DNA from 3 places in the Buttiauxella cochleicola genome. Region 1 is predicted to be linked to each of the others. Evidence: predicted binding sites of a transcription regulator. Region 1 holds the regulator's gene; each other region holds the start of a gene.
The links. The regulator CRP, encoded in region 1, controls carbon source genes, mostly activating them, when cyclic AMP is high. The targets are predictions, from matches to a motif close to ATGTGANNNNNNTCACAT.

Region 1 (10,402 bases):
TTGCCTTGGACACCAGGCGATTGCGCAGGCATTCGGCGCGACTATTGTTCGCGCGCAAAAAGTGATGCACGGTAAAACCTCGGTTATCTCGCATAGCAATCACGGTGTTTTCCACAGCCTGAACAACCCTTTAACCGTAACGCGTTATCACTCCTTAGTGATCGACCCCGCCACCTTACCCGACTGTTTTGAAGTGACCGCCTGGACGGATAAGCAGGAAATTATGGGCATTCGCCATCGCGAACTTGACCTGGAAGGTGTGCAGTTTCACCCAGAAAGCATTCTCAGCGAGCAGGGACACCAGCTGTTAGCCAATTTCCTTAAACGTTGATTTTTTATTGCCAGTTAATGATTTTTTATGCATATTTCATGATTATATTTTCATTTTCTCATGAAGCTTTCACGCGTAAAAAGGGGATGGGCAATAAATGGCAACTGAACAATCAGCAATTACCCGCGCAACTTTCGATGAAGTTATTTTGCCGATTTATGCACCGGCAGAGTTTATCCCGGTAAAAGGTAAAGGTAGCCGCGTATGGGATCAACAAGGGAAAGAATATGTGGATTTCGCAGGTGGGATTGCTGTTACTGCGCTAGGTCACTGCCATCCAGCTTTAGTTGAAGCGCTAAAAACTCAGGGCGAAACGTTATGGCATACCAGCAACGTTTTCACCAATGAACCCGCTCTACGCCTTGGCCGCAAGCTGATTGACGCCACTTTTGCTGAACGCGTGCTGTTTATGAATTCCGGCACCGAAGCGAATGAAACAGCCTTTAAACTGGCCCGCTACTACGCTTCCACGCGCCATAGCCCGTATAAAACCAAGATTATCGCTTTCCATAACGCCTTCCATGGTCGCTCTCTGTTTACTGTTTCAGTTGGTGGGCAACCTAAGTATTCCGATGGTTTTGGCCCGAAACCAGCTGACATCATTCATGTGCCATTTAATGATTTGCACGCGGTAAAAGCCGTGATGGACGACCATACCTGCGCGGTCGTGGTTGAGCCGATTCAGGGTGAGGGCGGCGTTACGGCGGCAACACCAGAGTTCTTGCAAGGCTTGCGCGAACTGTGTGATGAGCACAAAGCTTTGTTGGTATTTGATGAAGTGCAGTGTGGCATGGGGCGTATCGGTGAGCTGTTTGCCTATATGCACTACGGCGTGACGCCAGATATTTTGACCAGCGCAAAAGCACTCGGCGGTGGCTTCCCGGTCAGCGTGATGCTGACGACTCAGGAAATTGCATCGGCGTTTCATGTCGGTACACACGGTTCAACTTACGGCGGTAACCCTCTGGCCTGCGCGGTCGCGGGCGCGGCGTTTGATATCATCAACACACCTGAAGTGCTCAGTGGTGTGACGGCGAAGCGGCAACAGTTCGTCAGCCATTTACAACAGATCGATGAGCAGTTTGATCTGTTTAGCGATATCCGTGGGATGGGGTTATTGATCGGTGCTGAGCTCAAACCGCAATACAAAGGCCGCGCACGTGAGTTCCTTTACGCGGCAGCGGAAGAGGGTGTGATGGTGCTGAATGCCGGGCCTGACGTAATGCGTTTCGCACCTGCGTTGATTGTTGAAGATACCGATATTGAAGAAGGTATGAAGCGTTTCGCTAAAGCAGTTGCGAAGGTGATTAAAGCGTAATACTTAGCCTGGCCGTCGTAGGCGGCTTAGCCAGATGCCATGATGTGGCCGTTGACGCCAGGCAACCGAAGATATGGTATGCATGGTGCTCAGATGGCCCAGTATCCGCTGTAAATGTTGTTCCATCGTACTTAATGGCCCGTTTGGAAGCCCTTCCAGCGGGTCGAGAATATTCGCGTCATTGGTTTCCCCCGGCCCATCATACTGAAGCCGCTGTTGGCATCGTTGTAGCGCGATTTCGCACGACTGCAGATAACGCTGGGCGAGATCCGGCGTCAGCATATTATGCTCGCGGGCGAGAGTCGTCATCGCATTGATGTGCTCGACGATAAACTGACTGTGCGTCACCCACAATTTCATATCCGCCAGATAATGCGAGTTAAACCCAGGTTCCTGCATCGCCTGGTTCAGGGAGTTAAACAGGGCGTTATGTGCCTGGTTAACCTTCATACGTTCATAAGCGAGCGGCGTTGGTTCGGGGTCATTACTTAGAATCAGGCGAATTGCATTTTGATCTCTTTCCAGCGCATCGTGGGCATTCTGGCGTAACAAGCCACTCTGCCATTGTGGCCACAGCCACACCATGCCGCCAAAGGCTATCAAGCAGCCTAGCAAGGTATCTATCAGGCGAGGGACGATGTACTGCTCGGCACTTAATGTTATCAATTGCAGGGTATAAACGGCGGTCACCGTAAAGCCTATCGTCGCCCAGCCGTAGCTTTTGCGAATAAACAGATAGCTCACCAACGTAATGACCAGCATCGCGCCCAGAGCAATGCTTTGCGGGAAGTGGAAGTGAAGCGCAATACCTGCGATGGCAAGGCCTGCAATGGTGCCAGCCGAACGGTGGAGAATACGAACTCGTGTGGCACCGTAGCCGTTTTGCGTCACGAACATTACCGTCATTAAAATCCAGTAGGGCTTGGGCAGATGTAAAAATGCACCCAGCAGACTGGCTATCGTGAGCATCACACCCAATCTTGCTGCGTTGCGAAGCGCCGCTGACTTCAATGATAAATAACTTTTCAATGCCGCCCACAACGGTAAACGGCGTTGCCGGTCTTCCATTAAATCACGGACATACAGTGGGCGTTGGGTGCGTAGCACGCGAGCGACACGGCTGAAGTGGTAATGGCAAAATTGCCCAACCGGGTTATCTGGATTTTGACGGGCGATTTTCTCAAGGGCATCGATCTGTTTTTCCATCGTAAAACGCTGTGGATAACGATGGTAAAGAATGTCGTCAGCCAGTACACGTAACCGCGCCGCGATGGTCTGTGCATTCCAGCGAATAACTGCTTCTGCATGGCTTTGCTCGACGAGCTTCTGAACTTCAGCTGGTTGGTGAAGGCTTACCGAGATGTGCTCTTGCAAATCCAATGCTACCTGGAATGCACGCAGCAAACGCTTGTAGCCGTTTTGCTGGTTTGCCGCCAGCATATGAAGCTGTTGGTAGCACTGGGTAATGAGATCCACCGCTTTTTGCTGACGAGCCAGCAGCGGTGGGAGCGCTTTTTCCGGATCGGTATGTTGAGTCAGCATGCCGTATTTTGCTTCACAGTAATCTGCCAACTGCCGATAGAGCAGACTCAATGATTCCCGCAGTGGCTGCTCGCGCCACATCCAGAACCAAAACCAGTTAAATACGCCGTACCAAATCGTACCGGAGACATACAGCAGCATCGGTTTCCAGATCGGCATATTCCCGGCCATGCTGAGCGTAAATATGGCAGCAATGAGTGATGCGGGAAGCAGACGAGCGTGCAGGGAACTGATTTCTGCCGTGACACCCAGCAAGAGCGCCATCACAACAAGAATGACGGGCAGTGGCACAGTGGTGTAAAGCAGCAAAAGCTGCATGATCAAACTGCTGGCAGCAAACAGACAGCCACCGACGATCAGGCGTTTGAAGAAACGTTTGTGCGGAGTATCAAGACCGGCAATGTTGCAACAGGCAGGGACTAAAGAGAAAAGCAGACCAGACTGGAGATCGCCGACGAGCAAACCTACTGCCACCGGAAGGCACAGCACCAGCGTCTGCCGCAGTGCGTAGTTAACTTCGGGATGGTAGATCAGTCTTCGCCACATAAACCCTTCTTACTTAAAGCTGCAGCGGCGTTAGCTGCGTTCATTCACCCGAATCACTTACTTGAGTAAGCTCATCGGGATGAACTCACTTGCTGCCTTGCTGCAACTTCAATTAATCGGGTTTCGGATTTAGTTTTTTAGAGACAAAAAAGGCGTGTTATGAAGCAACACGCCATTTTTTAGACGGAGATTAACGAGTGCCGTATACGACGATCGTTTTACCGTGAGCGGAGATCAGATTTTGATCTTCCAGCATTTTCAAGATACGACCAACAGTTTCGCGAGAGCAACCCACGATCTGACCGATTTCCTGACGGGTAATTTTAATCTGCATACCGTCTGGGTGAGTCATTGCATCAGGTTGTTTAGCCAGGTTCAGCAGCGTCTGCGCGATGCGACCGGTAACGTCCAGGAATGCCAGGTTGCCTACTTTCTCTGAAGTGACTTGCAGACGGTTAGCCATCTGTGAAGACAGGCGCATCAGAATGTCTGGATTGACCTGGATCAGCTGGCGGAATTTTTTATAAGAAATTTCAGCCACTTCACAGGCACTTTTAGCACGAACCCAGGCACTACGTTCCTGACCTTCTTCGAACAGCCCTAACTCACCAATGAAATCGCCCTGATTTAGATAGGAGAGGATCATTTCCTTGCCCTCTTCATCTTTAATCAGAACAGCCACAGAGCCCTTGACGATGTAATACAACGTCTCTGCCTTCTCACCTTGGTGAATGAGTGTGCTCTTCGATGGATACTTATGAATGTGGCAATGGGACAAGAACCATTCGAGAGTCGGGTCTGTTTGCGGTTTGCCAAGCACCATGCGCGGTTATCCTCTGTTTTATAACTGGCTACCAACGACAGGACGCTAAACATCCTGTCTGGCGTTGCAAGTAATTAGAATATTCCCCACCTTGGGGAGATGGCATGCAAGTCATTCTTGCTGCCTGTAATTAGTGATGTCCTCTGCATACATGCATAACGTCAATGTATCGATGTAGCATCTGGATTGTTTTAGCATAGCTTTTGACAAGTGTCTCCTGTTGTCTCGTTTCAGCTTGACGCATGTCGCCTTCCGTTGCCAGATTTGCTGAATCTGCGTACTCTGAAAGGTAATTTTTCTACAGGAGTGAGTAGCATGCAGGCACGAGTGAAATGGGTTGAAGGGTTTACCTTCCTGGGCGAGTCCGCTTCAGGGCACCAGATCCTTATGGATGGCAATTCAGGTGATAAAGCACCAAGCCCAATGGAAATGGTGCTGATGTCCGTTGGCGGTTGCAGTGCAATTGACGTAGTTTCTATTTTGCAAAAAGGCCGCTACACCGTGACCGATTGTGAAGTGAAACTAACCTCTGAGCGCCGTGAAGAGGCTCCGCGTTTGTTTACGCATATCAATCTGCATTTCATCGTGACAGGCAAAGAGCTAAAAGATGCTGCAGTTTCCCGTGCAGTAGACCTCTCTGCTGAGAAGTACTGCTCTGTTGCACTGATGCTTGAAAAAGCGGTAAACGTTACACATAGCTATGAAGTGATTGAAGGCTAAAGAGTGAAAACGGGCGGGTTCAACCGCCCTGATTATTGATATTCCGACCTTCTGCCAGACGCTTAACCAGCGGTGTCATAATCAATTCCATCGCCAGCCCCATCTTGCCGCCCGGCACCACCAATGTATTGATATGCGAAATAAATGAGCCTTGTAGCATGGCGAGCAAATACGGGAAATCGATGTCATCCAGCCCGCGAAAATGAATCACCACAAAACTTTCATCCAGAGACGGGATGCCGCGAGCTGCAAATGGGTTAGAGGTATCAACAGTTGGGACGCGCTGGAAGTTGATGTGGGTGCGGGAGAATTGCGGTGTGATGTAATTGATATAGTCGTCCATAGAACGAACCACAGAGTCCATTACCGCTTCTCGGGAATGCCCGCGCTCACTGGTATCTCGCACTAACTTTTGTATCCACTCCAGGTTCACAATCGGTACCACACCAACCAGCAAATCGACGGCTTTAGCCACATCGTGCTGTGGCGTGACTACACCGCCGTGCAAACCTTCATAAAACAAAACATCAGTGGGTTCTGGCAATGGCTGCCATGGCGTAAAGGTTCCGGGGATTTGGTTCCAGGGTACGGCTTCATCGTAAGTATGTAGATACTTGCGTGACTTACCTTGCCCGGTTCTACCGTATTCAATGAACGTCTGTTCAAGCAAACCAAAGTCATTGGCTTCTGGGCCGAAATAGCTGATATGGCGCCCCAGGTCGCGTGCTTTACGAATAGCCATATCCATTTCAGGACGAGTGAAACGATGGAAACTGTCACCTTCGACTTCCGCTGCACGTAAATTGAGTTGCTGGAAGATTTTACGGAAGGCAAGGCTGGTGGTTGTCGTTCCCGCGCCGCTGGAACCTGTTACGGCAATAACCGGATGTTTGGCTGACATAAGGCAACAACTCCATGGGTGATCGCAAGTGTGTGTAAGTAAGGGCTGGCCCTCACTCTCAGGGAGATAGCTGGGTGAGGGTGGTTTTATTATGCAGTATAGAAGTTAAACGCTTAGCCGCGAAACTGCCCGCGAGCCATAATATTTACCGTTTCATGGAGTTCCGACCATACCAGCACAGCCTCACCACTTTGCAGCTGGCGCTTAACATCGGCCACTTTCTGCTCCAGTGAACGCTCTTGTTCACCATAATCGGTGCCTTCGCGTAATACAAAGGATTCAATCAGATTATCAAGCGTTTCGGGAGGAAGATCTTGCCAGGGAATCATCATATTACTGGTCCAGGAATTTATTCAGCCACTGTGGGATACGTTGCTCAAGCCACATTTCCGGGCGACGCAGCGTGCCACCAACAAATCCAACGTGCCCGCCGTAGCGTGTCAGCTGATACTCGATATTGGCAGGTAAGATAGCTTTATCGGGGATCACATGGTGATCCATAAACGGGTCATCTTTTGCATGGATGATGAGCGTCGGCGTTTTGATTTGTGGCAGCAGCGGCATCGCGCTGCACTGGCGGTAATAATCGATAGCGTCAGCAAAGCCGTGAATTTTTGAAGTAATCAAATCGTCAAACTCGCGTAGACGACGCATTCCTTTAAGCTGACGCATATCTACCGGGAGTGTGCCCGGATAGCTTCTTAGCTTACGTGCGGCATTCTTCTTCAGCAGATTCAAAAGATAGTGCTGATAAACGCGGGAGAAACCTTTTTCAATATGTGCGCTGCAATGTTCAAGCATCAGTGGGGCTGAAACCACTACACCAGCCTGAAGCGTACAATCGGCACCCTGTTTTGCCATCAGGCAGGCGAGCATGTTGCCGCCGAGAGAAAAACCGACCGCCGCCGTCGGTACTTTGCCATAACGCTCAGACAGCCAGTTTAAGAAGTAGCTTCCGTCTTCAGTTTCACCCGAGTGATAAATGCGCTTCATGCGGTTTGGCACCCCGCTACATCCGCGGAAATGCATTACCACGCCTAACCAGCCTTGCTTGCTGGCGGCCTCGATTAAACCATGGGCGTATGGGCTGTGCAGGCTACCTTCGAGTCCATGAAAAACGACTAACCGTGGTTTATGCATTGCCTGGCGCGGGTCCTCGCTCCAGGCTAGATCGACAAAATCCCCGTCCGGCATGTCAAGACGCTGCCAGTGAGGTTTGAAATTGAGGCGACGGCGAATCAAACGCGGAAGCATGGTTTGCAGGTGTGGATTACTGACACCCTTCAACGGACGGAATTGTTCATCTTCTTCGTGATTAAAATTCAATACTGCGGGACTTGTCGTAGCCATATCACACTGTTAGTTTCATTTAGTTTGCTAATTAACTTTACGGGGTGTGGAACACCCATTTCATGGAAACGCTTTTTCTCTCAATGCTGGGCTTTCTCTGGGTTGCTGCTATCACACCAGGCCCAAACAACATGCTACTCACTTCATCCGGCGCGAATTACGGATTCCTGCGCACCATACCATTGATGATAGGTATCATGCTTGGTATGCAGTGCATTTTATTATTGGTAGCTTTTGGTGTGGGTAGCTTAATTCTATTGTACCCCGCTTTACACCTGATTCTGAAGGTTGCCGGTAGTGCTTATCTTTTATGGTTGGCATGGAAAATTGGTACAGCGACCTACGAACGCCTGGAAACAGATGCGCCACCACCCGAGCCAATTCCATTCTGGCAGGGCGGTTTGCTGCAAGTCATTAACCCAAAAGCTTGGTTGATGGCGCTAGGTGCTGTCGCAAGTTTTAGTCTGGCGGGTTCTCAGTACTTGCATTCTGTGGCGTTAATCAGCATCGGTATTGCACTGGTTAACATTGTTGCGGGGATGATTTGGATTGCGTTTGGTAGCTTGATAGGTACGCTTCTGCGTAGTCGCCGTGCCTGGACTCTGTTTAACGTCTTTATGGGATTACTGACTGCGGCGTGTGTGTTGCTGATTTGGCACTAAGAATGAAGTCAATGTTCAGACGAGTAATTGGCCCACAAGTGGGCCAATTTGTTTGATTAAAAGCGGTATTGGACTCCGGCGGAAATGATGTAATTTTCGTTTTTAATTCCTGCAGAATCACCACCTGAGTATTCAGTTTTGCCTGTCGCGCGGTTGATCATTTCACTCCCGCCCTTACCTTCTGAATAATAGTTATAAGCAAACTCAGTCGAGACTTTCGCATTCGGTGTAATGTAATATCCGACTTCGATTGCGGCCGAATAATAACGAGAGTTCGTTGTTTTTTCACGAAATGTGGTATCTCGTAAATAGTGCTCATCATTATCTTTTGCGGTAACCCAATCGCTGAATTTCAATAATGTATTAATCTCTATACCTTGATATAGGTATTGACCAGCAAAGCCGATATAGGGTAATGAAAATTTCTGTTGGTAACCAATAGTGCGCTTGCCATCGGGTAAGTTACCAATATCAGTCCCATTATCGTAATTGTAGTTACCACCATATGCACTCCAGCTAAATCGAGTTTGTTGATAACCAGCCACTGCTGCTAATTTGTAGTTGTCAGCTTTTAATAACCAACCCCTGAGACTGAGATCAAATTCATTAGCGTAATTGAGAGGGGTATTGGGATGATGTGACCAGTCACTCCAGCCAGATTTTTTATCATCAAGCCAGTCATAGTCGTCCATCGTGTTGCCGCGCGAGGCCAGAGATGTCCACCCTCTGGCATTAAGTGTGAGTCTTTGCCAGGCATCCCAGTTTATTTCACCTTTAAGAACAGGAGTGTTTTTTATTTTCCACTCAAGTTGACTTATTTTTTTACCGCTTTTGTCATCATATACTCGTTCTGTAGATTTTCCGCCCAGAATACCTAGCGATGTTCCTATAGATAAACTTTCGGGTTCTAGTGAGGGTGCAAAATTATTAAAGTCATTTGCATAGGCCAGTTGGTCAAATGCAGAAAGCATAATGATGGATGTAATTAGTCGTCTCATTATATTCATTCCATTGAAGTGAGTTTTTATATTTTATGACCGTCATTGTGTAGATGGCTGTAAAAATATAGTGTGCGTGATAACGAATAAACATGTTATCTGGCACAGTTGTACTCTATTGATTAACGAATAAGCAATGTAACAAATCCATCATTGCGATAAGATTCATATATGCGAAGAAATAGGAGGTTTCCCGGGATGTTATCTTATAGAGTTCTCCCGGGATAAGTGATAATTTTCGCGAGTTTATTTATTCGCTTTGCATCATCTGTTCTAACTGATCATGAGCATCAAGCCATTCCATCTCGCATTCTTCCAGAGCTGACTTCACTTTCACCTGAGTTTGCAGACATTCGGTCATTTCTGCTTTGCGACTTTGATCGTAAATGGCGCTGTCAGCCAGTTTTTCTTCGACTTCAGTAAGCTGCGCATTTAACTTTTCCATTTGTTTTTCAAGCGTGGTGATTTGCTTACGCAGCGGCTGAGTTTGTGTGCGTAATTCAGCTTCACGGCGTTTCTGGTCTTTACGTGCCTGGGCGCTATTGGTGTTATCTTTCGCGGAATCATCAGGCTGGTTTTCCTGCTTTTGCAGATCAATAAGCCATTGCTGATAATCTTCCAGATCGCCATCAAACGCTTCCACTTTGCCATCGTGAACCAGGTAGAGATCGTCTGTGGTTGAACGCAGCAGGTGACGGTCGTGCGATACCACTACCAGCGCGCCTTCGAAATCAATTAACGCTTCGGTTAGCGCCTGACGCATGTCGAGATCAAGGTGGTTGGTCGGTTCATCGAGCAGCAGTAGGTTAGGGCGCTGCCAAACAACCAATGCCAGAACCAGACGTGCTTTTTCGCCACCAGAGAAACGAGCTGTTTGCTCGGTAACTTTATCGCCCCGGAAGCCGAAACCGCCGAGATAATCACGCAGTTGCTGTTCAGACTCTTTTGGTGCGATACGTGCAAGATGTTGAAGCGGGGATTCGTCAGCGCGTAAATATTCCAACTGATGCTGAGCGAAGTAGCCGAGCTTGATGCCTTTTGCCAGGCCGATATCGCCCTGCAACGGTTTGATTTCTTCCGCCAGCAGTTTGATAAGCGTTGATTTACCAGCACCGTTGCGGCCGAGCAAACCAATGCGCGAGCCAGGCACCAGATTCAGTTTGATTGAATCAAGGATGACGCGCTCGCCATAACCAGCACTGACTTTTTCC
Region 2 (10,402 bases), on a different contig from region 1:
TCAGCGTCGTAAACTGCTCGACTACCTGAAGCGTAAAGATGTAGCACGTTACACCAGCCTGATCGAGCGTCTGGGTCTGCGTCGCTAAGTCTTGCGAGTTTCAGAAAAAGGGGCCTTTTAGGGCCCCTTTTTTCAACCAGATGGCAGCAATTCTATGGAAACTAATGTATTGTTGCAGTGTGTGATCTTTGTTGCAGAGGTTCGCGCGGCTAATGAGAGGCTTTATCCGCATAGGCGGGTTAGGGTTGTCATTAGTCGCGAGGATGCGATAGAGATCGGGTTAAACGGAGCAAGTGCAATCACCTGCTACCAAAGATTATTAAGGATATTATTTTGCTAACTCCGATTGTCCGTAAATTTCAATACGGTCAGCATACGGTCACAATAGAGACCGGTATGATGGCTCGCCAGGCTACCGCAGCAGTAATGGTAAGCATGGACGACACCGCTGTATTCGTGACCGTAGTCGGTCAGAAAAAAGCGAAAGCAGGCCAGGACTTCTTCCCTCTGACTGTTAACTATCAGGAGCGTACTTACGCTGCTGGTCGCATCCCAGGTAGCTTCTTCCGTCGTGAAGGCCGTCCAAGCGAAGGCGAAACACTGATCGCGCGTCTGATTGACCGTCCAGTGCGTCCGCTGTTCCCGGAAGGTTTCGTGAACGAAGTTCAGGTTATCGCGACTGTTGTTTCCGTGAACCCACAAGTTCACCCAGACATCGTTGCAATGATCGGTGCATCTGCCGCTCTGAGCCTGTCTGGTATTCCATTCAACGGCCCAATTGGCTCTGCACGTGTTGGTTATATCAATGACCAGTATGTTCTGAACCCAACTGCTGACGAACTGAAAACCAGCAAGCTGGATCTGGTTGTTGCCGGTACCGAAGGTGCTGTGCTGATGGTTGAATCCGAAGCTGAACTGCTGAGCGAAGACCAGATGCTGGGCGCGGTAGTATTTGGCCACGAACAACAGCAAGTTGTTATTCAGAACATCAACTCTCTGGTTGCTGAAGCTGGCAAACCACGTTGGGACTGGCAGCCAGAAGCCGCTAACGAAGCGCTGAATGCGCGCGTTGCTGCACTTGCTGAATCCCGTCTGAGCGATGCTTACCGTATTACTGATAAGCAAGAGCGTTACGCACAAGTCGACATCATCAAATCTGACGTTATCGCTGCACTGTCAGCTGAAGACGATTCAATTGATGCTGGCGAAATCAGCGACATCCTGCATGCTATCGAGAAAAATGTTGTTCGTAGCCGTATTTTGGCTGGTGAACTGCGTATCGATGGTCGCGAAAAAGACATGATCCGTGGTCTGGATGTGCGTACTGGCGTTCTGCCACGTACTCACGGTTCTGCACTGTTCACCCGTGGTGAAACTCAGGCGCTGGTTACAGCAACTCTGGGTACCGCACGTGACGCACAGAACCTGGATGAGTTGATGGGCGAACGTACCGACAACTTCCTGTTCCACTACAACTTCCCTCCGTACTCCGTAGGCGAAACCGGCATGGTCGGTTCTCCTAAGCGTCGTGAGATTGGTCATGGTCGTCTGGCTAAGCGTGGCGTACTGGCTGTTATGCCAGAAGCTGACCGCTTCCCGTACACCGTACGTGTAGTGTCTGAAATCACTGAATCTAACGGTTCTTCTTCCATGGCTTCCGTATGTGGTGCTTCTCTGGCACTGATGGATGCAGGCGTGCCAATCAAAGCCGCTGTAGCCGGTATTGCGATGGGTCTGGTTAAAGAAGGCGAGAACTTTGTTGTTCTGTCTGACATCCTTGGTGACGAAGATCACCTGGGCGACATGGACTTTAAAGTTGCTGGTAGCCGTGAAGGTATCTCTGCACTGCAGATGGATATCAAAATCGAAGGTATCACTCGCGAAATCATGCAGGTGGCTCTGAACCAGGCTAAAGGTGCGCGTCTGCATATCCTTGGCGTGATGGAACAGGCTATCAACGCTCCGCGTGGCGATATCTCTCAGTTCGCTCCACGTATTCACACAATCAAAATCAACCCAGACAAGATCAAAGACGTGATTGGTAAGGGTGGTTCCGTGATTCGTGCGCTGACCGAAGAAACCGGTACAACTATCGAAATCGAAGATGACGGCACCGTGAAAATCGCGGCGACCGATGGCGAGAAAGCGAAGTTTGCTATTCGTCGTATCGAAGAGATCACTGCTGAAATCGAAGTAGGCCGTATCTACCAGGGTAAAGTTACTCGTATCGTAGATTTCGGTGCATTCGTTGCTATCGGCGGCGGCAAAGAAGGTCTGGTGCACATTTCTCAAATCGCTGACAAGCGCGTAGAGAAAGTGACTGACTACCTGCAGATGGGTCAAGAAGTTCCAGTTAAAGTACTGGAAGTTGACCGCCAGGGCCGTGTTCGTCTGAGCATCAAAGAAGCAACTGAGCAGTCTCCAGCGGAAAACGCAGCACCAGCTGCACCAGAAGCTGAGTAAGCGATACCGATTAAGCTCTCCATGGCGACATGGAGAGCTATTTATTACGGGGCAGGGAGTCTCGTTTTAGAGCCGGCGGACAGGACGTCATCCATATGTTGTCTTCGGGAGTGGGAAATGAAGCCTTTTTTGCGCTGGTGTTTCGTTGCGACAGCTCTCGCGCTGGCAGGATGCAGCAACTCCTCCTGGCGTGAACGTGAAGTCCTGGCGGTGCCATTGCAGCCGACTTTGCAGCAAGAAGTCATTCTTGCACGCATGGAACAGATACTTGCCAGCCGGGCTTTAACCGATGATGAGCGCGCGCAGCTTTTATATGAGCGCGGAGTGTTGTATGATAGCCTCGGCTTGCGGGCTCTGGCGCGAAATGATTTTTCACAAGCGTTGGCAATCCGCCCCGATATGCCTGAAGTATTCAATTACTTAGGTATATATTTAACGCAGGCAGGCAATTTTGATGCTGCCTATGAAGCGTTTGATTCTGTACTTGAGCTTGATCCAACTTACAACTATGCGCATTTAAATCGCGGTATCGCCCTCTACTACGGTGGTCGTTATCGTTTAGCGCAAGATGATCTGCTAGCGTTTTATCAAGACGATCCCAATGATCCTTTCCGTAGTCTGTGGCTCTACATTGCTGAAAGCAATTTAGATGCAAAGCAGGCTAAAGTGGCGTTACAACAGCGCCTCGATAAATCGGACAAAGAGCAATGGGGATGGAACATTGTCGAGTTCTACCTGGGGAACATTAACGAAAAAACGTTAATGGAACGCCTCGAGGCGGACGCAACGGATAACACCTCGCTCGCTGAGCATCTCAGTGAAACCAACTTCTATTTAGGTAAGTACTACCTAAGTCTGGGGGAAAAGGACAGCGCCACGGCACTGTTCAAGTTAGCGGTCGCTAACAACGTACACAACTACGTTGAGCATCGTTATGCATTGTTGGAATTAGCGCTCTTGGGCCAGGAGCAAGATGACCTGGCAGAATCGGACCAGCAATAGCTGACGAACATCGATCAGCCCATAAACTTTTTTATTAAAGTCATCACCTTAACGGGTGAGGGCGTTTTTGTTCGTTAATCAACCAAATTTGAGCCGGTTCACACTTTTCAATGAAAATTGCAGGTCAATTTCACGATGAGTTATGTAGACTGGCCGCCATCTACGAGGCACGTGTACTACATGACTGACAACATCGAGACTACTACTATCGAAACTACTTTTTCTGATCTGGGTCTTAACGACTCCATCCTTAAAGCCCTGAACGATCTGGGTTACGAAAAACCATCTCCAATCCAGGCAGAGTGTATCCCACAACTGCTGGCTGGCCGCGATGTACTGGGTATGGCCCAGACGGGTAGCGGCAAAACTGCAGCGTTCTCTTTACCGCTGCTGCACAACCTTGATCCAGAGCTGAAAGCACCACAAATCCTGGTGCTGGCACCGACCCGCGAACTGGCGGTTCAGGTTGCTGAAGCCATGACGGATTTCTCTAAACATATGCACGGCGTAAACGTTGTAGCCCTTTACGGTGGCCAGCGTTATGACGTGCAGCTGCGCGCCCTGCGTCAGGGACCACAAATTGTTGTTGGTACCCCAGGTCGTCTGCTTGACCACTTAAAACGCGGTACGCTGAACCTGTCCAGCCTGAAAGGTCTGGTACTGGATGAAGCTGATGAAATGTTGCGTATGGGCTTCATCGAAGACGTTGAAACCATCATGGCTCAGATTCCAGAAGGTCATCAGACCGCTCTGTTCTCTGCAACTATGCCAGAAGCGATTCGTCGTATTACCCGTCGTTTCATGAAAGATCCGCAGGAAGTTCGCATTCAATCTAGCGTTACTACTCGCCCGGACATCAGCCAGAGCTACTGGACTGTGCACGGTATGCGTAAGAACGAAGCACTGGTTCGTTTCCTTGAGTCTGAAGATTTTGATGCGGCGATCATTTTCGTACGTACCAAAAACGCAACTCTGGAAGTGGCAGAAGCGCTGGAACAGAGCGGCTACAACAGTGCTGCACTGAACGGTGACATGAACCAGGCGCTGCGTGAGCAAACTCTGGAACGTCTGAAAGACGGTCGTCTGGATATCCTGATTGCAACCGACGTTGCGGCTCGTGGCCTGGACGTTGAGCGTATCAGCCTGGTTGTTAACTACGACATCCCGATGGACTCAGAATCTTACGTTCACCGTATCGGTCGTACCGGTCGTGCGGGTCGTGCTGGCCGTGCTCTGCTGTTCGTTGAGAACCGTGAGCGTCGTCTGCTGCGCAACATCGAACGCACCATGAAGCTGACTATTCCTGAAGTAGAGCTGCCAAACCGTGAACTGCTGAGCGAGCGCCGTCTGGCCAAGTTCGCAGCTAAAGTTCAGCAGCAGCTGGAAAGCAGCGATCTGGATCTGTACCGTGGTCTGCTGGCAAAAATTCAGCCTGTGGCTGATGAAGAGCTGGATATGGAAACACTGGCTGCAGCACTGCTGAAAATGGCACAGGGCGAACGTCCTCTGATCCTGCCACCAGATGCACCAATGCGTCCTAAGCGTGAATTCCGTGAGCGTGATGAGCGTTTCGAACGTTCAGACCGTGCTCCACGTGGCGATCGTCCGGATCGTGCACCACGCGGTGACCGTCCAGAGCGTTCAGATCGTCCACAGCGTGATGGCGATGCACCACGTCGCGAACGTCGTGATGTTGGCGATATGGAACTGTACCGCATTGAAGTTGGCCGTGATGATGGTGTTGAAGTTCGTCATATCGTTGGCGCTATCGCTAACGAAGGTGATATCAGCAGCCGTTACATCGGTAACATCAAGCTGTTCGGAACTCACTCTACTATCGAACTGCCAAAAGGCATGCCGGGCGAAATCCTGCAGCACTTTACCCGTACTCGTATTCTGAACAAACCAATGAATATGCAGTTGATGGGTGATGCACAACCTCGTACTGACCGTGGCGGCGAACGTCGTGGCGGCGGTGCTGGTGCAGGCGCAGGCCGTAGCTTCGGTGGTGGTGGTGAGCGTCGTGAAGGCGGTCGCGGTCCACGTCGTGATGGCCCTGCAGGTGCTGGTGCACCACGTAGCTTCAGCGGCGAACGTCGTGAAGGCGGTCGTGGCCCACGTCGTGAAGATGGCGCAGCTCCAACTCGTCGTCGTACAACTGAAGCTTAATTGACAGAAGTTTATGCCTGCTGTTAATCAGCAGGCAGTGATAAAAATCCTGGTTAATGCAACCGGGATTTTTTTTATCCAAATTGTACTCATGTACTGGTACAATGTAGCGCAGTAAGCCTGTCGCTTCGACAGTCGTTCATTGTCTCAGGAATTCGTATGGCAACTTTTGCAACCACCCACGCTTCGCCGTCTATTTTCGGTGGGGTAATGATTATTGGCGGCACTATTATTGGTGCAGGAATGTTCTCTCTGCCGGTGGTGATGTCTGGCGCGTGGTTCTTCTGGTCTATTGCAGCGTTATTAGTGACCTGGTTTTGTATGCTGCACTCCGGATTGATGATTCTGGAAGCCAACCTCAATTACCGCGTTGGCTCAAGCTTTGATACCGTCACCAAAGATTTGCTGGGTAAAGGTTGGAATCTGATCAATGGCCTTTCCATTGCATTTGTTCTGTACATCCTTACCTACGCCTACATTTCGGCAAGTGGTTCGGTGATTCACCACACGCTCGGTAAAATGTCTGTCGATTTCCCTGCGCGATTTGCCGGGTTAATTTTTGCCTTTATCGTCGCTTTTATTGTTTGGCTCAGCACCCGTGCAGTGAGCCGCATGACGACGATTGTGCTCGGCGCAAAAATCCTCACCTTCTTTATGACGTTTGGCGGCCTGATGTGGCATGTCGAACCTGCAACGCTTCTGGATAGCAAAGCGATTAATCCAAGTTATCTGCCGTATTTATTCATGACGCTACCTTTCTGTCTGGCATCGTTTGGCTACCACGGTAATGTGCCGAGCCTGATGAAGTATTACGGCAAAGATCCACAGACCATTAAGCGTTGCCTTGTCTGGGGGACGTTAATGGCGTTAGTGCTGTACATCATTTGGTTGGTGGGCAGTATGGGAAATATTCCGCGCAGTGATTTTATTGCCATTGCCGACAAAGGCGGAAATATTGATGTGCTGGTAGGCGCGTTGAGCGGTGTGTTGAATAGCCGTGCGTTGGAGTTGCTGCTGATCGTGTTCTCTAATTTCGCCGTTGCGAGTTCCTTTTTGGGCGTGACCCTGGGCTTATTCGATTATCTGGCCGATCTGTTTAAATTTGATGACTCACCAGTTGGTCGCTTGAAAACCGCGTTAGTGACTTTCATCCCGCCAATGTTAGGGGGTGTTATCTGGCCTGACGGATTTATCTACGCGATTGGATTTGCGGGGCTGGCGGCGACTATCTGGGCGGCAATTGTTCCTGCTCTTCTGGCAAAAGCTTCTCGCAAGAAATTCGGTAGTCCAATTTACCGGGTGTGGGGCGGGAATAAAATGATTGTGCTGATTCTTATCTTTGGTGTGACTAACGCCACCATCCATATCCTTTCAAGCTTCGATTTACTGCCGGTTTATCACTAAAAATTCGCCCCTCGACCGAGGGGCGAAAACTTTACAAGCTCTCGTACACATCCATCGCCAGATCAAAGGAATGCAGGCGAGCTTGGGTATCAAAAATCTGGCCATTAACCATAATTTCATCAGCCTGCGTTTCACGCAGCAATGAGATCAGACCGTGGCGGACTTTTGCAATATCTCCCACCAGAGACATGCTCAATGCCTGCTGCACGCCATATTTCTCAGCCGGGCTCCAGAAGTTATCCATGTTTTCAATCGGCGGTGGTAACTGGCCCGTTTCGCCACGACGCAATTTAGCGAAAGCTTGCTGCATCGAGGTAAACAGGAATTCGGCATCGCGGTTGCTGTCAGCGGCAATAATATTGATGCATACCATTGCATACGGTTTTTCCAGGCGTGCAGAAGGTTTGAACTGGGCACGATAAAGTTGCAGCGCCTGGAACAACATATCGGGTGCAAAGTGTGAAGCAAAAGCAAACGGCAGCCCAAGTTGGGCCGCCAGTTGGGCGCTATACAAGCTTGATCCCAGAAGCCAGACAGGGATTTTAGTGTTGTAGCCAGGAACCGGGCGCACTGCCGGGTTTGGGTCAGTAGCATCAAACCATGACACCAGTTCGCTGACATCGCGTGGGAAGTTGTCGATATCACCACTCATATGGCGGCGCAATGCCATCATAGTGCGCTGGTCGCTTCCCGGCGCGCGACCTAATCCCAAATCAATACGCCCGGGATAAAGCGTTTCCAGCGTACCAAACTGCTCTGCAATCACTAGCGGTGAATGGTTTGGTAACATTACGCCACCAGAGCCCAGGCGCAAAGTCTCGGTATTCGCCGCCAGATAGCCAATCAACACGGATGTCGCAGCACTCGCGATGCCGGTCATATTGTGGTGTTCAGCCAGCCAATAGCGGTGGTAGCCACGTTTTTCGGCCAGGCGAGCTAAATCTAAAGAACGATGGAATGCATCACGAGGCTGAGAGCCTAGTGGAATCGGGGCTAAATCGAGTAGAGAGAACGGGACTGAAGTCATAACGGCTCACTTTGTTTTCTGCTGATTACTTTTCAGTATTACGCAAAATCATCAACAATTAAGTAACAAAGTGAGCCTTTTCTCAGCTCTGAGTAACCAGTTCTAAGCCAGCGACACGTCGCCAGTAACCATTACAATCGGTTTGCTGTGCCAGAGATAACGGCGCATTGCCATTTTCATTTTTGCGGAAGGCTTCCAGAACGCGAAGTGTTTCCATACCCATCGGTGATAAACGCACCATATCGACTAAGCCTTTCATCGACGCCAGTTCATTTCCGAGGTTGTAAACATAGCCGCTCATGGTCTGAATGCCATTAAGCACAAACACTTGCTGGTTTTCCTGAGACAACATGTTGCGGCCGACAGGATATTTAATGCAGCAGGTTTCGCATTCATCTTTTGGCTTGTCTTCGGAACGCGCGGTGAAACAGCGTGCGGAATAAGCCAAAGGCAAGTGGCCGTAGCTCAGTACTTCAACTTCAAACTTGTTGCGGATACCTAGCTCATCACACTGAGTCAGCATGTTTGCCAGCCAGTCGCGAGACAGCTCAACCGGCATACACCAACGAACCATGCCTTGTTTGTACAGCAAGCGTAGCGTAACCGCGTTATAGCAGTTAAGCGCGTGGCCTGCGACAAAGGGCAGTTTGCGTTCTGCCGCCATATTCACAGCACCGAGATCATTGGCTTCAATCAGGAAATCACCATTCTCGACGTAGCGTTTGAGCTCGTTTAATTCAGACGGTGCCTGAACCAGCGCGAGCGTGGAAAGCACCACTTGTTTGCCCTGGCCCGCGAGGCTCTTCGCCATATCCAGCCAGTCACCGGTTTTGGTTGCGCGGCGCTTGCTACACACTGACTCGCCAAGATAAATCGTTTCGGCACTGCTGCTTGCCGCAGCCTGGTAAAATTTTTCCAGCGTCTCTTTTGGCCAGTAGTACAGAACCGGCCCTAATGAATATTTCATGGTCATCCCTACTGCCATTTACGGTGATAGGCACCGAGAGTGGTTTGCGTGCCTTCGGCCATCGCTCCCAGATCTTCCATCCACGCAGGTTTCGCACGGTAGTTTTCCGGATCAGCCATACACAGATCGATTGCCTGACGCCAGACTTTCGCGACCTGGCTGACATAGGCCGGGCTACGCTGGCGGCCTTCGATTTTCACCGATGCAATATTTGCGGCTAATAATTCAGGCAGCAGTTCAAGTGTGTTCAGGCTGGTTGGCTCTTCAAGAGCGTGATACTTCTGATCGTCAACCAGATAGCGACCTTTGCACAGCGTTGGATAACCTGCGTTTTCACCATCCTGATAGCGGTCGATCAGCACATCGTTGAGGCGTGATTCGAGGCCCTGTGGCGTTTGCTGCCAGCGAACAAACCGCGCAGGCGAGCAGGCACCAACGGTATTCGGTGATTCACCGGTCAGATACGAAGAAAGATAACAACGTCCTTCAGCCATAATGCACAGGCTACCGAAAGCAAACACTTCCAGCGGAACCGGAGTGACCCGAGCCAACTGTTTTACCTGATGAATGGATAACACGCGTGGGAGAACAACGCGTGCAACGTCGAAGTTGCGATGATAAAAGCGGACAGCTTCTTCATTTGTGGCGGAGGCTTGTACCGATACGTGGCGCTCAATATGTGGGTAACGTTCAGCCGCATATTCAAGCATGGCGAGGTCGGCCAGAATTAAAGCGTCGGCTCCGAGTTGCGCTGCCATATCGACTGCACGTTGCCAACGCACGTAGCCGTCCGGATGCGCAAACGTATTGATAGCGATGTGCAGTTTACGGCCATGTTGATGCACGTAACTCACCGCTTCTTGCAGTTTCTTCTCCGTGAAATTTAGTCCAGCAAAATGGCGGGCGTTGGTGTCATCTTTAAGACCAATGTAAACCGCATCGGCACCATTATCGATGGCCGCTTTCAACGCCGGTAAGTTTCCAGCTGGGCAAAGCAACTCCATAATTTATCCTGAATCATTGGGTAACCTTAAAGGAAACCCATGCGGCCCAGTGTCGGACAGCAAAATTGTTAACGAACTGGGATTTTAGTTAACCCGTCCACGACAAATTTTGATTTAAGGCAGCTAATGGCGTATTGATGAAATCAATATGATGGTATTGATAACCCGCAAACTTGTTGATTTACACCGCTACGGAGAATGGCTGGTGTGGCAAAATGGTGGTTAAATTTCTCAAGGAGTAAAGCTTGTGTTGGATAAATTGCGTTCACGCCTGGTCCATCTTGGCCCGTCACTGTTAAGAACACCGGTTAAACTGACGCCCTTTGCTCTAAAGCGCCAGGTGCTTGAACAGGTTCTTGGCTGGCA
Region 3 (10,402 bases), on a different contig from region 1:
TGTGGGTGTGGTTCCTCCTTCAGCGTTTAAACCTTCATACTTCAAGCTGCAGATGCGTCGACTGCACCCGTTCGCCCCAGTCACATAGTTATCTATGCTCCTGGGGACTTACGACTTTGTCGACTTTCTGCAACTCGAATTATTCGGTTTAAATGGTTAGTTATAAAAATTCTTGTAGGCCGGATAAGCGAAAGCGTCATCCGGCTTTTTTATTCTCTATTGTCGGTCATCCAACGCAAACGTCGGCAATTTGAGATGCCAACGAATGGCGGCCAGACGGATTGCGAGGGTGACGACCATACCAATCATACTCGCCTGTTCCAGTGGAACGTGGAAGGTGTAATACGCAGTGGCATGCACAATGCCGCCTGCAATACACGCCGTGGCGTAGATTTCGGTACGCAGGATCATCGGGATTTCACGCGCTAAAACGTCACGAATAATCCCACCGCCAACACCGGTCAACACGCCCATGCAGATAGCAATCAGTGGGCTGGTGCCAGCCAGAAACGCTTTATTCACCCCAATACCCACAAACACCGCAAGCCCCACGGCATCGAGCACTGGCAAAATCCATTTTGGTAGCCGACGCGGTTGTCGAATCAACACAATAGTCAGCATACAAGTGACCATTGCGACCACTAAATCGGTTGGGTCTTTAACCCAAAATACCGGGCCATTATCCAGTGCCATATCGCGAATAGTTCCGCCGCCAACTGCTGTCACTACGCCAAGAACCAGAACACCAAACGGGTCCATACGTAGCTTACCTGCCAGCAGTACGCCGGATATTGCAAAGACGGCTGTGCCAATGATGTCCAGCCAATAGACGAGCATGTGGGTGTTATCCTCATAAAAAAGGTTATTTTTCTGCCAGCTCCTCACAGAGCTGTTTTGCGGCGAGGATAATACGTGGGCCTGAGCGACTAAACCAGTCATCATTCACTGCAATAACCGGAATTTTTAGCTGGGTATTCCAGAATTGTTCAACCGGAGGGATTTGCGTTTCATCGCCGGTGATAATAATAGCCTGCGGGCGGCGGCTTAGCACCTGTTCACGACTCACTTGCGGCCATGGAACCCGGCTATCAGCAAAGATATTTTGCCCTGCGCATACTTCCAGAATTTCGTTCTGAATCGAACCACTGCCTGACGTAAATAGCGGCTGCTGGCCAAACTGCAGAAACACTTTTTTCTTCGGGTGCTGAGAATAGTGTGCTTTCAAATCGGCAAACTCTTTTGCCAGTTTATCTGCGGCGTTGTGGGCCGTTTGCGGAGTAGGGCTGTATTGGCTCAATTGACGCAATGCGGCAACCACACCTTCGACCGTTGCCGGATCAAGCCAGACAACTTTAATACCCAATGCTTTTAGTTGGTTGACCTGGCGCTCAGCATTTCCACCGCGCCAGGCAAGAACCACATCAGGTTTTAGCGCCACGATGCGCTCAAGGTTCATTCCCTGCCAGTTTGAGACTTGCTCAAGCTTTTTGGCGGCCTCCGGATAGTCTGACCAGGCGCTGACCGCTACTGGCGTGATACCAGCCGCAAATGCCAGTTCAGTATTGCTCGGCGATAATGAGATAACCCGCGGCGCGGCATTAAGCCACGCCGGGAGACAACACAGAAGCGCGGTGATGCCGCGCCAAAAGTTCTTATTAACCACGAGCCAGTTTCTGCACCAGGTTTTCAACCATCAGCGTGGACTGCTTCGCCGCAACAGCTAAGAACTCTTCGAAGCTCAGATGGGATTGCTGATCGGCAACATCAGAGATCGCGCGCACCACGACAAACGGGGTACCGAAGTTATGGCAAACGTGAGCAACTGCTGTTGCTTCCATTTCCACGGCAACTGCCTGTGGGAAGTTATGGCGGATTTTTGCCAGTGCCACAGAACCGTTAATAAACGCATCACCACTAACAACCAAACCGCGCACAGCGTTCAGGTTCAGCTCGGCAATGCACTCTTCGGCCGCGGCAATCAGTTTGGCGTCAGCAGCAAAACCTGCCGGGCAACCTGGCAGTTGGCCATATTCATAGCCAAAAGCGGTAACGTCTGCGTCGTGGTAACGCACTTCATCAGAAACCACGATATCGCCAACTTTAAGTGTGGATGCGAGACCACCCGCAGAACCGGTGTTGATCACTACATCTGGTTTGCAATGCTCAAGCAGGAGAGTTGCACCCATTGCAGCTGCAACTTTGCCAATACCTGATTTCAGTAAAGCGACTTCAACGCCATTCAGGGAGCCGGTGTAAATTTCACACCCTGCAAGCTTCAGAGTCTGACGGCTTTCAATTTTGTCACGCAGCAGCGTAACTTCTTCTTCCATTGCACCAATGATGCCTACTTTCATAGTGATTCTCGCTAAAGTGTTAAATTACCTTCATAGTCTATCATGGCTGGCATCAAGGAATTAATCCGCTGTTAAAAGGCGCAGGAGAGGGCATGAGTGAGATAGATTTCCGCAAGAAAATTAACTGGCATCGTCGTTTCCGCTCCCCTGAAGGGCAGAAGAACGAACACGAAATCCTGCGAATCTTTGAAAGCGATCGCGGGCGGATCGTTAACTCTCCGGCAATTCGTCGTTTGCAGCAGAAAACTCAAGTTTTCCCTCTGGAGCGTAACGCCTCTGTTCGCACACGTTTGACTCACTCGATGGAAGTTCAGCAAGTCGGGCGCTACATCGCCAAAGAAGTGCTGAGCCGCCTGAAGGAGCAGCAGGATCTCGAGCGCTTTGGGCTGCATGAACTCACCGGCCCGTTTGAAAGCATTGTTGAAATGGCCTGCCTGATGCACGACATCGGCAACCCGCCGTTTGGTCATTTCGGTGAGTCAGCTATTAATGACTGGTTCCGTCAGCGTTTGTTCCCAACAGATGCCGGAAGCCAGCCGCGCAGCGATGATCGTTGCCGGGTTGAAGCTTTACGCCTGCGTGAAGGTGAAGATCAACTGAATGGCTTGCGCCACAAGGTGCGCCAGGATCTTTGTCAGTTCGAAGGAAATGCTCAGGGCATTCGCCTGGTACATAGTCTACTGCGCATGAATCTGACCTGGGCGCAGGTTGGTTGCATTCTCAAATATACGCGCCCGGCCTGGTTTGTTGGCGAGCCGCCGAAAAGCCACGCTTATCTGATGAAAAAACCAGGCTTCTATCTTTCTGAGGAGTCGTACATTGCCCGTTTGCGTACAGAGCTTGAACTGGGAGAATACAGCCGTTTTCCGCTGACATGGATAATGGAAGCTGCGGACGATATTTCATACTGTGTGGCGGATCTGGAAGATGCGGTTGAGAAGCGCATTTTTAGCGTTGAACAACTTTATCAGCACTTATGTGATGCCTGGGGCGAGCATAGCAAAGGCGATCTTTTTGAGCGTGTAGTGGATGAGGCCTGGGAGAAATCCCGTTCAAATCAGATGCGCCGCAGTACCGAAGATCAGTTCTTTATGTATTTGCGCGTCAACACGCTAAACCAGTTGGTGCCTTATGCCGCGCAACGTTTTATCGATAATATCAGCGATATATTTAGCGGCGAGTTCAATCACGCACTACTAGAAGATGACAGCCCCTTTGCACGCCTGTTGGAGCTATATAAGCAGGTTGCATTTAAACATGTATTTAGTCACCCAGAAGTTGAGCAACTTGAGTTACAAGGTTATCGCGTTATCAGTGGCTTACTTGAAATTTACAGTCCATTACTCAATATATCAGTTGAGGATTTTGCTGAACTGGTGGAGAAAGAAAGTTTACGTCGTCTACCGATTGAAACTCGATTGTTCCACAAATTATCGACAAAACATAGGCTTGCGTATGTTGAAGCAGTCAGTAATTTGACGCCGTCAGCCAGTGATTTCCCGGTATGGGAATATTATTACCGCTGTCGTCTAATTCAGGATTATATCAGTGGAATGACGGACTTATTCGCCTGGGATGAGTATCGGCGCCTGATGGCGGTGGAATAAGTTTCTCATTGAGTTTTGTAAAGACGGACAATAAATTTTTACTTTTTCCAGTGACTTATCGGCGGAACTTAGCGCCTCAATTGTCACTCTATATGGGCCTACACAGCAATTTTGCGTGACTTATTAACTTGAGACTGAAATCGATGAAAAAAACAACTTTAGCAATGAGCGCGCTGGCTCTTAGCCTGGGTTTGGCGCTGAGTCCTGTATCTGCAATTGCGGCAGAGACCGCTTCTTCTGTACCTGCAACCGCTGGGCAACCTATGCCAAGCCTTGCGCCGATGCTGGAAAAAGTGATGCCTTCCGTAGTGAGTATTAACGTTGAGGGAAGCACCACTGTTAATACACCGCGTATGGGGCGTAACTTCCAGCAGTTCTTTGGTGATAATTCACCATTCTGTCAGGAAGGCTCTCCATTCCAGAGCTCTCCATTCTGCCAGGGTGGACCAGCTGACCAGGGCCCTCAGGGCGGCGGTCAGCAGCAGAAATTTGCAGCACTGGGTTCTGGTGTAATTATTGACGCCGCTAAAGGCTATGTGGTGACAAACAACCACGTTGTTGATAATGCAACAAAAATTCAGGTTTCCCTGAGTGATGGACGTAAGTTCGAAGCAAAAGTGGTCGGTAAAGATCCACGTTCTGATATCGCACTGTTGCAACTTCAGGATCCGAAAAACCTGACCGCGATAAAAATGGCTGACTCCGACGCACTGCGCGTTGGCGATTACACCGTGGCTATCGGTAACCCGTATGGTCTGGGCGAAACCGTGACCTCCGGTATTGTTTCAGCTTTGGGTCGTAGTGGCCTGAACATTGAAAACTATGAGAACTTTATCCAGACCGATGCGGCAATCAACCGTGGTAACTCCGGTGGTGCACTGGTTAACCTTAATGGTGAGCTGATCGGGATTAACACTGCGATTCTGGCACCAGACGGTGGCAACATCGGTATCGGTTTTGCTATCCCAAGCAACATGGTGAAAAACCTGACCGCGCAGATGGTGCAATACGGCCAGGTTAAGCGTGGCGAACTGGGTATCCTTGGGACTGAGCTGAACTCCGAGTTAGCGAAAGCGATGAAAGTTGATGCGCAACGTGGTGCATTCGTCAGCCAGGTTATGCCGAACTCTTCTGCTGCGAAAGCGGGCGTTAAAGCCGGTGACGTTGTGGTTTCCATGAACGGTAAAGCAATTAGTAGTTTCGCTGCCTTGCGCGCTGAAGTGGGTTCTATGCCAGTCGGCAGCAAATTGACCCTTGGCTTGTTGCGTGATGGCAAACCAGTTTCAGTAAACCTGGAACTGCAACAAAGCAGCCAGACTCAGGTTGATTCAGCCACCATCTTCACTGGTATCGAAGGTGCGGAAATGAGCAACCGCAGCGGTAAAGATGAGAAGGGTGTCATCGTCAATAACGTAAAAGGCAATAGCCCGGCTGCACGTATTGGCCTGAAAAAAGGCGACATCATCATTGGTGTTAACCAGCAGGTTGTAAATAACATCGCTGAACTGCGCAAAATTCTGGACACCAAACCGTCTGTAATGGCGCTTAATATTCAGCGTGGCGACAGCACCATCTATCTGTTGATGCAGTAATTAATTGCCACTAAGTTATCCTTAAACCATCAGGGCCGCAAATTGCGGCCCTTTTTTGTGAGCCTTACCACAACTCCATACTCTTCATCGGTGCTTTGTGCATTCGCACAATGCTGAGGCGATCCATCTCGCCTATGCTAGGCCATTAGCACGACTCAGGAGGACACATGGCAGGCTGGCACCTTGATACCAAAATGGCGCAGGACATTGTGGCGCGTACCATGACCATTATTGATACCAACATAAACGTGATGGATGCGCGTGGGCGAATCATTGGTAGCGGTGATAAAGAACGTATTGGTGAATTGCACGAAGGTGCATTGCTGGTGCTCTCTCAGGGGCGTGTGGTTGATATTGATGATGCCGTGGCCCGGCATCTGCACGGCGTGCGTCAGGGGATTAACCTGCCACTGCGCATCGAAGGTGAAATTGTCGGTGTTATCGGTCTGACAGGGGAGCCGGGTTCGCTGCGTAAGTACGGTGAGCTGGTGTGTATGACGGCGGAGATGATGCTTGAACAATCTCGTCTGATGCACTTGCTGGCACAAGACACTCGTCTGCGTGAGGAGTTAGTGATGAATTTGATTCAGGCCGAAGAACAAACGCCAGCGTTGAGCGAATGGGCACAACGCTTGGGTATCGATCTGAATCAACCTCGTGTGGTCGCCGTTGTGGAAGTAGATAGTGGGCAGCTTGGCGTGGAAAGCGCTATGGAAGAGTTACAGCAGCTGCAAACTGCACTCACGACACCTGAGCGGAATAATTTGATAGCCATTGTGTCGTTAACGGAAATGGTGGTGTTGAAACCTGCGCTAAATCCCTTTGGCCGTTGGGATGCAGAAGATCATCGCAAGCGAGTAGAGCAGCTAATCAACCGTATGAAAGAAAATGGTCAGCTACGCTTTCGCGTCGCACTGGGCAACTATTTTACCGGGCCTGGCAGTATTGCGCGCTCGTATCGAACCGCTCGCACTACCATGATGGTCGGCAAACAGCGTATGCCGGAAAGCAGGGGCTATTTTTATCAGGATTTGATGTTGCCAGTGCTGCTGGATAGTTTGCGGGGCGGCTGGCAGGCGAATGAACTGGCGCGACCTTTAGCTCGCCTGAAATCAATGGATAACAACGGGCTACTGCGCCGAACGTTAAGCGCGTGGTTCCGCCATAACGTACAGCCGCTGGCAACATCTAAGGCATTGTTTATTCATCGTAATACGCTCGAGTACCGACTTAACCGTATTTCGGAATTAACAGGGTTAGATTTAGGGAATTTTGACGATAGATTGCTGCTGTATGTGGCGTTGCAACTGGATGAGCAAAGATAATAAAAGGGCCGGAGATTCCGGCCCTTTTGCATTATTTACCGCGGGTTAACTTTTCAAGATCGGATTCAATTTCACTGATCTTGTGAGCAACTACGGATTCCAGATGGCGAAGATCGTCGAGAATTTTGCGTTTCAGATCCACTTCAGTGCGATCTCGCTGGCAAAGTTGATCTAATTCATCAATTACATAGCGCAGATTCGGGCTGATTTCCTGCACTTCTTTGTAACCCTGGCCGACGCCATCGGCAACGACAGTTTTGCGCTGGCGTGGGTATTTAAACTTCACGCTTTTAGCGAAAAACTCGCCTTTATCCTTCTGGAAATAGATTTTCAGGATATCGTTGTTGGCTTCCTGCCGGAGGCTATAACGATCGATCTCATCAGGATTGGTAATACCCAGACTTTTCAAGTTATCGTACATAGTGTTACCTTTTTCGATATCAGCAATATCAAGATAATTAACGGAAAAATCCTTTTCCGCTAGCCCTAAATGCTAAAAAGGCGGGGAAGCCCGCCTTTTGCACATTTTATTAGTCGATAGTGCGAAGCAGCTCGTTGATTCCAACTTTGCCGCGGGTTTTCGCGTCGACTTTTTTCACGATAACTGCACAGTACAGGCTGTATTTACCATCTTTTGATGGCAAGTTGCCGGAAACAACCACGGAACCTGCTGGTACGCGGCCGTAATGCACTTCGCCGGTTTCACGGTCATAAATACGCGTGCTTTGACCAATGTAAACGCCCATGGAAATCACAGAACCTTCTTCAACGATAACGCCTTCCACAACTTCTGAACGCGCGCCAATGAAGCAGTTATCTTCAATGATAGTTGGGTTAGCCTGTAATGGCTCCAGAACGCCACCGATGCCTACGCCACCAGACAGGTGAACGTTTTTACCAATCTGCGCACAAGAACCGACTGTTGCCCAGGTATCAACCATTGAGCCTTCATCAACGTATGCGCCGATGTTGACGTAAGAAGGCATCAGAACGGTATTACGCGCGATGTATGCGCCCTGGCGAACTGCCGCTGGTGGTACAACGCGGAAACCTTCTTTCTGGAAGCGTGCTTCGTCATAGTTGGCGAATTTCATCGGCACTTTATCGAAGTAGCGGCTTTCGGCACCATCAATAACCTGGTTGTCATTGATACGGAAAGAAAGCAGAACGGCTTTCTTCAGCCATTGGTGGGTAACCCACTGGCCATCAATTTTTTCGGCAACGCGCAGCGCACCGCTGTCGAGCAGGGAGATGACCTGGTTTACCGCTTCACGAGTGACGGTATCAGCATTTGCCGGAGTGATTTCGGCGCGGCGCTCGAAAGCGGTTTCAATTACGTTTTGTAGCTGCTGCATTGGCATTGTGAACATTTTCCTGATTGTGACGAAATTAACAGACTGTTATTTATCGTTTGGATTAAGGGCCGCTGTCAACCGTTGCTGTACTTCCTCTTGCAACTCATTATTAAGAGCACGCCGGTCGGCGGTGGCTATTATAAATAAATCTTCTACTCGCTCGCCAATTGTCGTAATTCTCGCCCCGTAAAGCGAAATTCCGAGATCGGCAAACACTTCTCCCACTCGTGCCAACAAGCCTGGCTGATCCAGAGCAATCAGCTCCAGGAACGTTCTTCGGTCGGTATGCGTTGGCAAGAAATTCACCTCAGTATCGACGGTAAAGTGACGCAGTTTGGCAGACTGGCGGCGCGGTTGAGGTGTTTGCCAGCTTGCCTGCGTAATGGCTTGTTCAATGCTGTGGCGGATAAGGTCATGCCTGTCGGCTGAAAGCGGACTGCCGTCCGGTTCGAGCACAATAAAGGTGTCCATTGCCATGCCGTCGCGCGTAGTAAATATTTGGGCGTCATGAACGCTGAGGTTGCGCCTGTCCAGCTCGGCACAAACAGCGGCGAACAGGTGAGGGCGGTCAGGGCTCCAGATAAAAATCTCTGTGCCACCGCGCGTTGCCTGCGGGCTCAGCAAAATCATCGGTTTGCTGAGGTCGTGCTTGAGCAAGTGGCGCGCATGCCATGCAATTTGGTTTGGCGTGTGGCGAACAAAATAGTTCGCCCGGCAGCGACGCCAGATATTATGCAGTGCCTCTTCGTTGATGTTATCCATACGCAGTAATGCCAGCGCCTGAAGCTGGTGGTGGCGCACACGCTCACGCATATCCGGGCTGTTTTGCATTCCACGGCGCAGCTGTTTTTCGGTAGCGAAATAGAGCTCACGCAACAGGCTCTGTTTCCAGCTATTCCATAAAGTTTCGTTGGTCGCACAGATATCAGCGACGGTCAGGCAGACCAGATAACGCAAACGGTTTTCAGTCTGCACTTCTTCGGCAAACTGCTTAATCACTTCCGGGTCCTGGATATCACGGCGCTGCGCGGTGACCGACATCAGCAAATGTTGGCGCACCAGCCACGCGACAAGCTGCGTCTCGCGAGAGTTCAGCCCATGCAGCTCAGCAAATTTTAAAACGTCCTGTGCGCCGAGAACCGAGTGATCCCCGCCACGGCCTTTGGCGATATCATGGAACAGGGCTGCTATCAGGATCAGCTCCGGATGCGACAGGCGCGGCCAGAGATCGACACATAATGGATGCTTTGGACGAGTTTCTTCTTTCGCGAAGCTTTCCAGTTTTTGCAGCACGCGAATGGTGTGTTCATCGACCGTATAAGCATGGAACAGGTCAAATTGCATTTGCCCGACGATATGTGACCACTGCGGCATATACGCCCACAACACACTGTGACGATGCATTGGCAATAAGGCGCGGCTCACGGCGCCGGGGTGGCGCAATATGGTGAGGAAGAGATCGCGCGCTTCCGGAATGTAGCAAAGCGGCTGTACTAAATGGCGACGCGCATGGCGCAAATGGCGTAGGGTGGTTGAGTAAATTCCGGTGATGTCACGGTTACGCACCATCATGTAAAACATGCGCAAAATAGCCTGCGGTTCACGCATAAATAGCGTTTCATCACGCAGATCAATGAGAGTGCCACGTAACTGGAAGTCATCGTCCAGTGGGCGCGGTTTTTCGCTGGCATCTAGCGCAAGAATCGCTTCATCAAACAGCTGCAACAGCATTTGGTTAAGCTCACCGACGCGACGGGTCACACGATAGAAATCTTTCATCATGTGTTCGACCGGCTGATTGCCTTCACCGTTGTAATCCAGACGCTGAGCAACGCTGAGCTGCCTGTCGAATAACAAACGGTTGTCATAACGATTTACTTCGAGATGCAAAGCGAAGCGAATACGCCACAGCAAGTGTTGGCACTCATCCAGTTCATTTCTTTCCGCTTCGGTTAAAAAACCAAAGCCGACCATTTCACTCATGGACGTGGCGCCAAAGTGGCGACGCGCGACCCATTGCAGCGTGTGGATGTCACGCAAACCGCCGGGGCTGCTTTTGATATCTGGTTCGAGGTTATAACTTGTGCCGTGGTAACGCTGATGACGAACATTTTGCTCATCAATTTTTGCGGCAAAGAACTTGGCGGATGGCCAGAAACCGTCGCTGAA

Region 2: yrbN (protein YrbN) is a predicted target of CRP. The motif match lies at 3,552-3,569, and genes of this name have one in related genera.
Region 3: LVQ79_RS19260 (CdaR family transcriptional regulator) is a predicted target of CRP. The motif match lies at 5,609-5,626, and genes of this name have one in related genera.

What each region holds. Positions count from the first base shown of each region.
Region 1 is NZ_JAJSOU010000002.1:38,462-48,863, reverse strand. It holds gene pabA (aminodeoxychorismate synthase component 2) at 1-331, shown strand, start outside; gene argD (bifunctional acetylornithine/succinyldiaminopimelate transaminase) at 429-1,649, shown strand; gene LVQ79_RS02515 (YccS/YhfK family putative transporter) at 1,653-3,737, opposite strand; gene crp (cAMP-activated global transcriptional regulator CRP) at 3,928-4,560, opposite strand; gene LVQ79_RS02505 (OsmC family protein) at 4,876-5,280, shown strand; gene LVQ79_RS02500 (phosphoribulokinase) at 5,300-6,181, opposite strand; gene LVQ79_RS02495 (YheU family protein) at 6,295-6,513, opposite strand; gene LVQ79_RS02490 (hydrolase) at 6,515-7,531, opposite strand; gene LVQ79_RS02485 (LysE family translocator) at 7,594-8,193, shown strand; gene LVQ79_RS02480 (omptin family outer membrane protease) at 8,250-9,191, opposite strand; gene LVQ79_RS02475 (ABC transporter ATP-binding protein) at 9,442-10,402, opposite strand, start outside.
Region 2 is NZ_JAJSOU010000005.1:296,613-307,014, reverse strand. It holds gene rpsO (30S ribosomal protein S15) at 1-88, shown strand, start outside; gene pnp (polyribonucleotide nucleotidyltransferase) at 334-2,463, shown strand; gene nlpI (lipoprotein NlpI) at 2,581-3,465, shown strand; gene yrbN (protein YrbN) at 3,576-3,653, shown strand; gene LVQ79_RS09205 (DEAD/DEAH family ATP-dependent RNA helicase) at 3,646-5,634, shown strand; gene mtr (tryptophan permease) at 5,794-7,038, shown strand; gene LVQ79_RS09195 (luciferase-like monooxygenase) at 7,070-8,065, opposite strand; gene LVQ79_RS09190 (U32 family peptidase) at 8,148-9,032, opposite strand; gene ubiU (ubiquinone anaerobic biosynthesis protein UbiU) at 9,041-10,036, opposite strand; gene ubiT (ubiquinone anaerobic biosynthesis accessory factor UbiT) at 10,284-10,402, shown strand, end outside.
Region 3 is NZ_JAJSOU010000017.1:44,176-54,577, forward strand. It holds gene erpA (iron-sulfur cluster insertion protein ErpA) at 1-30, shown strand, start outside; gene LVQ79_RS19235 (TRIC cation channel family protein) at 217-837, opposite strand; gene btuF (vitamin B12 ABC transporter substrate-binding protein BtuF) at 863-1,663, opposite strand; gene mtnN (5'-methylthioadenosine/S-adenosylhomocysteine nucleosidase) at 1,656-2,354, opposite strand; gene dgt (dGTPase) at 2,447-3,961, shown strand; gene degP (serine endoprotease DegP) at 4,105-5,553, shown strand; gene LVQ79_RS19260 (CdaR family transcriptional regulator) at 5,721-6,878, shown strand; gene LVQ79_RS19265 (DUF3461 family protein) at 6,910-7,299, opposite strand; gene dapD (2,3,4,5-tetrahydropyridine-2,6-dicarboxylate N-succinyltransferase) at 7,409-8,233, opposite strand; gene glnD (bifunctional uridylyltransferase/uridylyl-removing protein GlnD) at 8,279-10,402, opposite strand, start outside.